Regions from separate parts of the Macrococcus sp. CoH-51_TC_04 genome, predicted to be linked through region 2. Evidence: predicted binding sites of a transcription regulator. Region 2 holds the regulator's gene; the other holds the start of a gene.
The links. The regulator LexA, encoded in region 2, represses DNA repair genes until DNA is damaged. The targets are predictions, from matches to a motif close to CGAACATATGTTCG.

Region 1 (6,201 bases), on a different contig from region 2:
TGATACAGTACGCAAAACGATTGCTGCGCATCCTGATGCAAAGGCACTATTCATTATGAATCCGACTTATTTCGGTGCAGTAAGCGACTTGAAGGAGATTGTCTTTATTGCGCATAGCGCTGGGATACCTGTTCTTGTGGATGAGGCACATGGCGCACATTACCGCTTCTCAGAACACTTACCACTGTCCAGTATGGAAGCTGGTGCAGATATGGCAGCAACGAGCTTACATAAGACAGGCGGTTCGTTCACTCAGACGAGCGCATTATTATTTAACAGCCAGCTGATTGATAAGCATAAAGTAAAGAGCATCATCAATATGCTGACGTCAACATCGGCGTCATTCCTGCTCATGTCATCACTTGATATTGCACGTCAGCATTTAGCGCTGCACGGTGCAGAGAAGATCAACAATGTATTGTCACTTGTTCAGTCATTCAGAGAAAGAATCAATAAAATTCCCGGATTCTACATGTTAGAACCAGAGAAATTTAGCAACAAATATCAGCAGCAGTTAGACGAAACTAAACTCACAATCTATATTGATCATCGTCTTGATTTATCAGGTTTTGAAGTGTATCACACGCTGCGTAGCGTTTACGATATTCAGATGGAACTTGCAGAACCTAATATCGTGATGGGGATTGTTTCATTTATGGATAATGAAGCTGAACTCAATAAGCTCTATGATGCACTCGCACACATCAGCATTAAACACTTTAATCCTGACAAACCTTTCGTTCCACCGATTCTGAAGCAGATGTCGATTCCGATGCAGAAGATGGGTTTAAGAGATGTCTTCTATTCAGAGACTAGAGTTGTCCAGATTGAAGATGCCCTTAATGAAATATGTGCAGAAAGTTTAATGATCTATCCACCAGGTATTCCAATCCTGATGGCCGGTGAAATGATTACCCAGGAAGTCATCGACTACTGGAAATTTATTAACGATCAGCCCATCATCAAGATTGGCGCAGAAAACAAAAATGAAGTATTTATAATTGATCATAAGGGAGATACTTAATAATGAAGTTAACAACACTTGGAAGACACGTTTTAATCGAATACTATAACTGTGACAAAGATATTTTAAAAGACCATGATAAGGTAGAAGCAATCATGAATGAAGCTGCCCGCGTAAGTGGTGCGACAATCGTTGAGAGCTGTTTCCATACATTCAATCCGTACGGTGTAAGTGGTGCTGTTATCATCTCAGAGTCACATTTAACAATTCATACATGGCCTGAATATGGCTATGCATCAGTTGATGTATTCACTTGCGGAGATACAGTTGACCCTTGGCGTGCTGAAGATTATCTCCAAAAAGCATTGAAAGCTGAACTTTCAGATTCATATGAAATCGGTCGTGGTATGGCTGATAAGATCCACAAATATTCTAATGGTGAAATCGTCGTAGAATCATTCAAACCTGTTGAAGTAGCAGCTAAATAAGGAGGAATTGTACATGTTAGACTTATGGTATACAGAGAATCACACGGATAACGTAAAATTCTCTATTAAAACAACGGAACATATCTTAACCGAAAAAACACCATTCCAGCAAATTGATTTCTTCAAGTCTGAAGAATTTGGTACGTTCTTTACTTTAGATGGTTTAATGATGGTTAACGAAAAAGATGAATTCGTGTATCACGATATGATTACGCATGTTGCTATGGCAACAAACCCTAATATTAAGAAAGTACTCGTTATCGGTGGTGGTGATGGGGGTACTGTACGTGAGTTAACACGCTATGCATCAATCGAACAAATTGATATGGTAGAAATTGATGAGCGCGTTGTACGTTTATCTCAAGAATATCTTCCGATTACAGCAGGAAAGCTCTCAGATCCACGTGTTACTTTATTATTCGAAGACGGTTTGGCATACGTGAAGAACAAAGAAGATGGTTACTATGACCTTATCTTAGTAGACTCTACTGACCCAATCGGTCCTGGTGAAGGGTTATTCTCACATGATTTCTATAACAACTGTTTCCGTGTGTTAACAGATGACGGTATATTAATCAATCAGCATGAATCTCCTTATTATCCAAGCTACGCACATGAAATGAAGCGTGCACACTCTAAGATCAAAGGATTATTCCCGATTACGCGTGTGTATCAGTTCCATATGCCGACTTATCCATCAGGACACTGGTTATTTGGATTTGCTTCTAAGAAATTCGACCCATTAAAGGATGCTGACTTAGATGCATGGAACAAACTTGGCTTAAAAACTAAATACTATAACACAGATATTCATACAGGTGCATTCGCCCTTCCAACATTCGTTAAGGAGATGCTCGATGATGCAACCGAATAAACATGTGTATATGAGCTGCGAATCTTCATTTGAAGAAGCCACGACAGTGATATACGGTGCGCCATTTGACGGTACGGTTTCAAATCGTCCTGGTACACGCTTTGCAGCTGATGCTATTCGTTCTGAATCATATGGCCTTGAAACGTATAGCCCATTCTTAAACAAAGACTTAGAAGACGTCCGCATTATGGATTCAGGCGACGTCGATATTACAATCGGTAATAAGGTGAAAGTACTAGAAGAACTTGAAGAGACTGCGCGTACAATCTTAAATGCAGGCAAACTGCCGTTTATGATCGGTGGCGAACATTTAGTGACGCTCGGCCCTATGCGTGCCGTCCTAGAAAAGTATCCGGATGCGATGCTTGTGCAGCTTGATGCACATACAGACTTACGTGATGACTATATGGGAGAACCATTGTCTCACGCAACAGTCGTACGCCGCATACATGACCTTATTGGTGATAACAGAATCTATCAATACGGTATTCGTTCAGGTACGAAAGAAGAGTTTGACTGGAGCGATACACATACAATTCTTGAGAAGTTTTCAATTGATACATTAAAGAATTTACCCGGTATTATCGGTAATACGCCCGTATATGTCACAATTGACCTGGATTGCCTAGATCCATCTATCTTCCCTGGTACAGGAACACCTGAACCCGGCGGATTAACTTATAGAGAACTTGAACCCGCATTTAGAGTATTCGAACAACTGAACGTTGTTGCAGCAGATATTGTAGAATTGTCACCACCATACGACCATAGTGGCGTTTCTAATGCAGTTGCAGCGAAAGTTGCACGTGAACTGATGCTTGCGATTACGAAGTAAAATATTTTATAATCTGAAGGTTTCACAACTTCAGATTATTTTTTTGTTGAAAAACAGAACGTATGTTCGTATAATGAAAGAAAAGCTTGAAAGTAGGGATAAAAATGATTCATCCGATCTATGGTGAAACAGATTACCGTAAAATCGATCCTGCACAATTGAACAGAAATATTCCAAGAGGACGTGGCATGATTAAGTGGGCACCCTTTGCGACGATGCCCGAACAATTTCTAGATGTTAAGCGCCAGATTGATGCACAAACGAAGATTGAACGTCCAGAACTATCAGAAGACCGCTTACAGGAAATTAATGAGATACTACATAGCGCACTCAGTAAGCAGCAGCCAGTTTACATTGATTATTACATCGACGGCACAATTCAGCATACAATGATGTATATCGAGAAGGTTGATCAGTGGGCTGCCATTATTATCGGCACGACGGTAAACGAAGGGCACACGTATTTTGTGTCATTTTTAGATATTGTAAATCTTAAGATTATTACAGAAACCATTTAACGATTAATATCCAGAATTTGCATAATAATATTGATAAAGTAACGGATTTATTACAATTTATTAAAGTTCAAACAAGCATTGTGAACTGAAGCTAAATGAATGATAAGATTCGGTAATTCATCACAGCAAACGCGTAGCACATGGCATAATATAAGCAAATCAACTAAAGGAGTCTATAATGCGAACAATTATAATACTATTATTGTTGCTGATCATTCCATTGCCACTATATGCTAACGAGTTACCCCCTACAATCTTGTACTTTGAAAATGAACATGCCCAGCCGCTGAAATATCACTTTACAGTAAATGATGACCTCTACTACGAAACAGACGACGATGGTTACTATATTTTCAATAATACTGTCAATGAAATTGAAGTGGATGGGCAGATTATCCCTATTAAAGTAGGTCATAAGCATATCATTCATGTAGATGAACCGGTAGTAGATGGCATCCTTGAAGAAGTCCCTCGTCCACATGATGATGAGACCGAACAACCGTCAAATAACGACACAACCGTTAGAGTATTCACACCTGCATTTACTCCATCTGAAGCTGTCCATGTATATCTTAACGAAGGACATAAACGTATCGCGACAAGTGAAGCAAAAGACGGGACCGCTCATTTCGATAACTTAAAGCGTGACACGGTATATACGGCGACTACTGACGAAGCAGTAGAACCCATTCGTATCAAGCAAGGAGAAACACGTCGTATTACAGTGCAGACAGACGACCCGCCTCCGAAAGTAAGAGCAGCACGTGTAATGCCACAAAACGCACCTGAGAAACAGAAGCTCAATATTAAGCTGAACGACGAGGCAGATGAGGAACAATCAAACAAAGAGCAGCAGGTGCAAAAGAAATATACGTATACGAAACGCTCAGTCACCTCACAAGAAAACAACAATAAAGCGTATAAGGGCGTAATGCCACAGATTCCGGTGTCACCTGTAAAAGATGACGAAAGTTCTTCCTATAATGTTGCAGAACAATATGAATCACCTATTCAAAAAGAAAGCGGTACGAAAGAAATAACGACTCAAGAAACAACCTCTATGCACCCTGAAGACCATATTGACTCCGAATATAAAGTAAAACAGACCGTAGATAAAACACTGCCCGATACAGGAGATGCATATACTAATCCACTATTATTATCTGTATTATTTACCGCGTATGGCGGCTGTATTCTTTATATCAGCCGATTAATTTGAATCACAGCGTCTATACGGCACGACTATGACCATTTACCTGCAGCATGCCACTTTCTACAACAAAGTCATGACCAAAAGGTGTTATGCCACGCATCCCTTCAAATATAAACATACCACCACTACTAATCATGCTTTGGGAAGCAAGTGTCGACATGACGTATGTGCGGTGCGCCTTTATATCCGTCAGACGATGTAATCTGCGCATCACCTGTTCAAAGCCTTCTGTTGCACCTAGCGCTACAAAGGCATCAGGGTTATGTCTATTTATCCTTCTTATGTATTTATTAAATGACTTAGCGCGTTCATTCCAGTCCACAACAGCGAGTACTTGTCCTCCATCACCAAATGGTCCGCCGTATGCTTCCCATAATGTTTTAAACTGATATGCTGTACGGATATGAGAGTCATGCCTGCTACACCCGATTACAATATCGCGGATAGCAGGTTTATTCTGTTTCATCAAAGCAATCAATGTAAGCATCTCGGATTCTAATCTCGGATTAATGTCTAAAACATGCTGAACTGTATTCAAATAAGCACCTCGTCTATTAATTTATTCAAAAAGAAAAGAACTCAAAAAATTGAGTTCTACGCGTGTTCTGATTCAATTTGTGAAACGATTTCTTTCGTACGACGTTCGATATCTTCAAAATCTTTCTTAAAGCTGATGAAAAATAATGCAGCGCCTGCTGTCAAAATAACGCTTAATACTAAGGCAAAGATAAATACTGCTTTAAATAATCCTTTGATCAATTCCATCCATATCCACTCCTAAGTTTACTTTTGTCCTTAGTTTATCATAAATAATTTCATCATAAAAATATTTGACATTAACTATTTCAAATTAAAACGATTATATATATAATAAAACAAATACATTTAAAGGATGAACAGGATGGCTCATGTACATTTACTTGCTGCCTGGCAGCATAACGACATCGATAAAATAAAACAGCTTATATCTAAACGTGTGCACGTTTTCTTAACTAAAGAAAATGGTGTAACAATTGAAATGAATTATGAGACACTGATCGCCTTAATGCAACAAGCAATTGAAGTCGCTAAAAAAAACGACTGGGACTGGCAGTTTGACGTAATGCATAAAACGGAACGTGGATCTGAGAATATTGTTGTGATAAAAATTTCTATGAGTAGCGGTAACTTCGAATCATCAGAAAAAGCCAGGTTATGTATATTAACATTTGATGATGATGGTGAAGCAAGAAGGCTTATTCATGCATATATTGAAGATAATGTAACAAACAATTAGGAAAGCTGGGAAATCATGCAACAAGTTAAAAGT
Region 2 (6,201 bases):
ACATATAAAGATGCGAATGCTCTATACTGGATTATTTGTATTGTTGACGGCAATAATATTGTTTATGCATACCTTTAATATATGGATATAATAGACTTTGATAACGGTTAAATACGATTAAAAAGAAGAGAAGATGACAGGGAATATTAATTTCTCGTCATCCTCTCTTCTTTTTAATGTGCCAGCATTTCTTCTTGTATTTCTCTAGCAGATAGGTCATCAGGATAGTATGTTGGCCAGTTTTCAAGTTCTTTTAGGAGTGCTTTACGATCATCCCCCATATAGATATGGAAATGAAGTGCACGTTCAGGAGCGATGATATGATCGCTGAACTGCACATAGTTGGGTGCCTCATTATCTCCATATACTTTTTTGAATATGTATCTAACGCCGCGATTTCCTTTTTCATAAGTAAGAATCTCTTTGCCATCATATTCATACTTAGCACGATGTTTTTTATTTTGTTTTGTAAAGATGATGTCTTTTTCACCAATTTTGATATGGGCGACATCAGTCTCGTATCCTTTATTATAGTATTCCTTTACTTCTTTCTTCGATTTATTCTGATCTTCCGCTTTATGTTCGAATACTTTATCAAGAGATCCATCTTTTAAGAAGGGATACACAGACTGCCAGTCACCTTCCCAGTCTGTTAACCGCCTGTCTTTTACAGCGTCATCTTCAAAATACCCTTCGTAGATTTTTTTGTCTGAATCTGTCAGATGATGTTCATGTTTGTGACTATGTACCTGTTTGTCTTTATGATGTTCAATCTTCTGTTCTTTTTTTACAGCTGCTTTATCTTCAGTGGTGTCACTACATCCAGTGAGCAATATAGCAAGTGAGACAGTTGTACCGATAATCAATTGTGTTTTCATATGTATTCTCCAATCGTAATTATTACGATTTAAATATTACTTCAACCCACATGATTCGTCAATGGTAAATTTTAAATTTATGGTAGAATGAATTTAAATATATTGAAAGAGGAATTTGTCTATATGAAACTAACTTTGATTTTTAGCTATGTACTGCTATTATTTGTCTTAAGATATGGATTCCAAATATTGAATGATCAAGTAACGCTTCTGCTACTGATTGGTGGATTAGCATTATTCGGATTTTCAAACAGAAAAAAATAGAGCTGGGTGAAGGCTTCCAGCTCTATTTAGTAGTTATCCAGAACATCTGTATCTTTTGGCATAAATAAGGCGAGTAGGATATACATTGTAAATGTAGGTATATTCGCTGTAAAAAATGAGACTAAAATGAATGTGATTCGAACTACTTTAGAATCAATATTAAAATATTCACTAATACCACCAAGAACTCCAGCAACATAGCGGTCAGTTGTTGACCTTGTAAGACGTTTTTTCATTATCTATCACTCCTTTTTTAAAATATAGCAAATAGATGTAGATTATTCCAATGATATACTAAAATGTTTAACATATAGTATTGTGGGTATAGTAAAGATAGATTATTTAAGGGGATAGTAACATGGAAACAACAGAGAAGAAAAATGAAAAAGATATACTTGAACAAGTTAAAACGATATTAGGCAAGTAGGATCCAATTGATAAATAATATTACAACACCCGAGCCAGTTAGAAAAGTTTTATTCTAACTGGCTCGGGTGTTGTGATAATGGCATTAAAAATTATATACATTTAGCAAAACGTACGGTCTAATATTAAAATTCTCTGAATAGACCTACAACTTTACCAAGAACAGTGACTGAATCAAGGTAAAGCGGTTCCATTGTCAGATTCTCGGGTTGTAGACGATAACGATTATTTTCTTTGAAAAAACGTTTAACTGTCGCTTCGTCTTCATCTGTCATCGCCACGATAATGTCTCCATTTTCTGCGATGGACTGTCTTCTTACAATTACTTTATCTCTATCAAGAATGCCCGCTTCAATCATACTTTCCCCAACGACTTCTAAAATAAATATGTCACTGTTATGGCTAGAAGTGAAGTGTGCGGGTAATGGAAAGTATTCTTCAACATTTTCGATTGCAGTAATCGGGACACCTGCAGTAACCTTTCCGATAACCGGTACATGAATTGTAGCCTCAGAATAATCTTGTGAATTTTCACCGTGAATAATCTCAATAGCACGAGGCTTCGTTGGATCTCGTTTAATATAGCCTTTTTCCTCGAGACGAGAAAGGTGACCGTGCACAGTCGAGCTTGAGGCAAGTCCGACAGCTTCTCCAATCTCTCTTACACTCGGTGGATACCCTTTAGTTGATACAATATGTTTTAAATAATCATATATCTCTTCTTGTCTTTTAGTGAGTTCTCTCATTTTTAAACACTCCTTATATGTGGTGTTATACGTATTATAGCATACACGTTCGCATGTAACAAACGTTTGTTCGTATTTTTATTGACATAGAACACATGTTCTGATAAAGTGTGAATACAAACAAATGTTCTAGGAGGAATTTGATATGACCGTTAGAATTTCTAAGGAATTTATACTATATTGTATCTTATTTTTAATGATTACACTTTTTTCGGTACTTTATATAGAACAATCGCAAGCTATTTATTATAATGAAGCACCTGGATTTACCGAACAGATAGGAGAACAAGACAATGGCAGATTACCGCATTCCGATTCTTATCATGATCCTGTTTCCAATGGTGAGGTACTTGGTGTTGTAAATTAATTAAAATATTTAATGTATTACGAGTGTAGCCAGTTGGTTTCACTCGTTTTTTTTGGTATCTTTATAATGAAAGGAATGAGAGTTATGCTAGATGAAAATAAGATGAAGAGAATTAATGAATTAGCTCAGAAGAAAAAGACAACAGGTCTCACGGAGGAAGAAGGTAAAGAACAGACTTTATTACGTAAAGAATATTTACAGTCCTTCAGACAGTCTTTCAAGAAAACGATTGAGAACACGACCGTCATAGACCCTGAAGGTAATGATGTGACACCTGACAAGGTGAAAGACATTCAAAGATTAAATAATATCAGAAAATAAATTTTGTAGATAGGAGCATTTATATGTTTAATGAAAAAGATCAATTGGCAGTAGATAGTATTAGAGCTTTAAGTATCGATCAGATTGAGGAAGCGAATTCAGGCCACCCGGGGTTACCTATGGGTGCGGCACCTATGGCTTACACTTTATGGACACGTCATCTTAATTTCAATCCGTCATCACATCATTTCTTCGATAGAGATCGATTTGTACTGTCAGCAGGACACGGTTCAGCTTTGTTATACTCATTGCTGCATGTTTCTGGTGGGCTGGAAATAGAGGAACTTAAGCAGTTTAGACAATGGGACTCTAAAACTCCAGGACATCCGGAATACCGTCATACTAAAGGTGTAGAAATCACAACAGGGCCACTAGGGCAAGGATTTGCGATGAGTGTCGGTATGGCGATGGCAGAAAAACATCTTGCTGCAACTTTCAATCAGCAGTCAGATATTATTGATCATTATACGTATGCATTAGTTTCAGATGGAGACTTGATGGAAGGTATATCACACGAAGCTGCAAGTCTTGCAGGTCACTTAAAACTTAATAAATTAATTGCTTTATATGATTCGAATGATATCTCTTTAGATGGAGAGCTGAATAAAGCATTCTCTGAAGATGTTAAAGGGCGTTTCGAAAGCTATGGCTGGGAACATATTTTAGTGTCGGATGGTAATGATATGGAAGCCATTGATAAAGCTATTACAGTAGCGAAATCAAGTGATAGACCTACGATCATCGAAGTTAAGACAATTATTGGTTATGGTTCTCCGAATAAGCAAGGAACGAATGGCATCCACGGGGCTCCATTAGGAGGAGATGAGCGTAAGCTTGTATTTGAAGCATACGGTTTAGAGGCAGATAAGAAATTCCATGTAGATCCAGCCGTATATGAAATATTCCAGCAGACGATGCTAAAACGTGCAAATGAAAAAGAGCAGTTATGGAATGATAAATTTGCACAATTAGAAAAAGAAAATGCTGAACTAGCACAACAGCTTAGACAAGCAATAGCTGGTGAATTAAATTCTGACTATGCGGAGGCTTTACCGGTATATGAGGCTGGTACATCAGCTGCTACCCGTGCAACGAGTGGTGATATGATCCAGGCAATCGCAAAAACAGTTCCTTCATTCTTTGGGGGATCTGCAGATTTAGCATCTTCTAATAAATCAAATGTTAAAGGGACAGGAGACTTTTCAGCTGAAACGCCTGAAGGAAAGAATATCTGGTTTGGTGTCAGAGAGTTTGCTATGGGTGCTGCTTTAAATGGTATGGCTGCTCACGGTGGGCTTAAAGTATACGGGGCAACATTCTTTGTGTTTAGTGACTATTTGAAGCCGGCAGTAAGATTATCAGCGTTAATGGGCTTACCAGTCACATATGTATTTACACATGACTCAATAGCAGTTGGTGAAGATGGGCCGACACATGAACCAATCGAGCAGCTGGCTGGTTTACGAGCGATTCCTAACTTAAATGTGATTCGTCCGGCCGATGGTAATGAAAGCCGTGCCGCCTGGAAAATTGCACTTGAATCAACTGATGCACCGACTGCACTTGTCCTTACGCGTCAGAACTTAACTGCGATTGATATTGAACAGGACAAACTAGAAGCGGGAGTTGCACGTGGTGGTTATGTTGTATATCAATCTGAGCATCCGGAGATATTAATAGTCGCAACTGGTTCGGAAGTGAATTTAGCGATTGATGCAGCAAAAGTGTTAGAAAAACAAGGTAAAGGCGTTCAAGTGGTATCGATGCCGAACACTCAAAAATTTGATGCACAAGATAAATCATACAAAGAAGAAGTATTACCATCTTCAATTAAGCAGCGTGTTGCAATTGAAATGGCTGCTTCTGACAGCTGGTACAAATACGTTGGTCTGGATGGACTTGTAATTGGTATTGATAAATTTGGTGCAAGTGCACCTGGAGAATTAGTTATGGAGAAATATGGATTTACTGTAGAAAATGTTGTAAATAACATTTTGAATATGAAGTAAATAAAAGGCTGTATATCAGCCTTTTATTATTTATAGAAAACATATTGAAAAAAAAGTTTGTTTTTAGTAAAATTTTAATGGTATAAGAAAGTGGGTGAACAAATGGCTACTTGGATTTGGATATTGATTGTACTACTTGCATTAGCAGCAGGTGCTGCTTTAGGATTCTTCCTGGCAAGAAAATATATGATGGATTACTTGAAGAAAAATCCACCGATCAATGAGGAAATGCTTCGTATGATGATGATGCAAATGGGTCAGAAACCATCTCAAAAGAAAATTAATCAAATGATGCAGATGATGAATAGAAATATGAATCAAAATCTTAAATAAATCAAAGTCTTTAATGAGACGCCAAGACCCGTGAATGATTGTATGAATCACTCACGGGTCTTAATGTTTTAATTTTTAAAATCATTTATTGGACTGGTTCTGTAGATTCAGCAGGAAGAGTTTCAGCAGAATCTGTTGTCTCAGGTTCAGCTAGTTCTTCAGTAACAGGAATATCAGTTGCTTGTTCTGTTGGTGGTTCCTGAGTAACTGGCTGCTGTTCAGCAGGATATGTCTGTTCAGGAAGTGGTTCTACAGGTGCTTCTTGTATTGGTGCATCAATAACCGGTGCTTCTGTAGCCGCTTCTTCAGAAGATTCGATTGCTGGTGCTTCTGTTGATGGGCTTTCAGTCGCTGGTGCTTCAGTTGTAGGCACCTCTGTAGTAACGGTTTCGGAATCAACCGCTGTTTCAGTAGATTTTACGCGTTCTTTGACAGCTGTAATTTTTTTCTCTGCTTTTTCAGTTAATTTATTATCAGGCTTTATTTTATGGTTCTGTATTATTTCATTAGAAGGTTCATCACTAACTGAAGTATTAATCTCTGGTGGACTCTCTCTATCACAGGCTGTAAGACTAATCAGACCCAGCATAATGCTAATTGTCACTATCGGTTTTTTCATTGAACTTCCTCCTCGTTATTTATTTAAATATACCATATTTTATCCAATCATTACTCATATTTATCAACTTTTTGTCACATTTAAGTCATAAAAATCATCTTAATTTGAAGGGAATATTTGCTAAAATAGAATGGAATGGAGGTTTTTTTGATGAATGATATTACGATAGCGGTTGCATTTGGTGCAGGTTTATTAAGCTTTGTGTCTCCATGTGTATTACCGATATATCCAGCATTCT

Region 1: ACZ2V4_RS04360 (YolD-like family protein) is a predicted target of LexA. The motif match lies at 3,217-3,230, and genes of this name have one in related genera.

The regions. Positions count from the first base shown of each region.
Region 1 covers NZ_JBVGOY010000003.1:74,689-80,889, forward strand. The annotation lists gene ACZ2V4_RS04340 (aminotransferase class I/II-fold pyridoxal phosphate-dependent enzyme) at 1-1,024, shown strand, start outside; gene speD (adenosylmethionine decarboxylase) at 1,027-1,452, shown strand; gene speE (polyamine aminopropyltransferase) at 1,466-2,326, shown strand; gene speB (agmatinase) at 2,310-3,161, shown strand; gene ACZ2V4_RS04360 (YolD-like family protein) at 3,266-3,679, shown strand; gene ACZ2V4_RS04365 (hypothetical protein) at 3,858-4,898, shown strand; gene ACZ2V4_RS04370 (type 1 periplasmic-binding domain-containing protein) at 4,909-5,430, opposite strand; gene ACZ2V4_RS04375 (hypothetical protein) at 5,487-5,657, opposite strand; gene ACZ2V4_RS04380 (hypothetical protein) at 5,794-6,168, shown strand; gene ACZ2V4_RS04385 (C45 family autoproteolytic acyltransferase/hydrolase) at 6,184-6,201, shown strand, end outside.
Region 2 covers NZ_JBVGOY010000001.1:254,734-260,934, forward strand. The annotation lists gene ACZ2V4_RS01275 (ZinT family metal-binding protein) at 174-878, opposite strand; gene ACZ2V4_RS01280 (hypothetical protein) at 1,002-1,142, shown strand; gene ACZ2V4_RS01285 (PspC domain-containing protein) at 1,169-1,378, opposite strand; gene lexA (transcriptional repressor LexA) at 1,694-2,314, opposite strand; gene ACZ2V4_RS01295 (hypothetical protein) at 2,460-2,681, shown strand; gene ACZ2V4_RS01300 (DUF896 domain-containing protein) at 2,766-3,002, shown strand; gene tkt (transketolase) at 3,026-5,011, shown strand; gene ACZ2V4_RS01310 (YneF family protein) at 5,114-5,344, shown strand; gene ACZ2V4_RS01315 (hypothetical protein) at 5,430-5,963, opposite strand; gene ACZ2V4_RS01320 (cytochrome c biogenesis CcdA family protein) at 6,114-6,201, shown strand, end outside.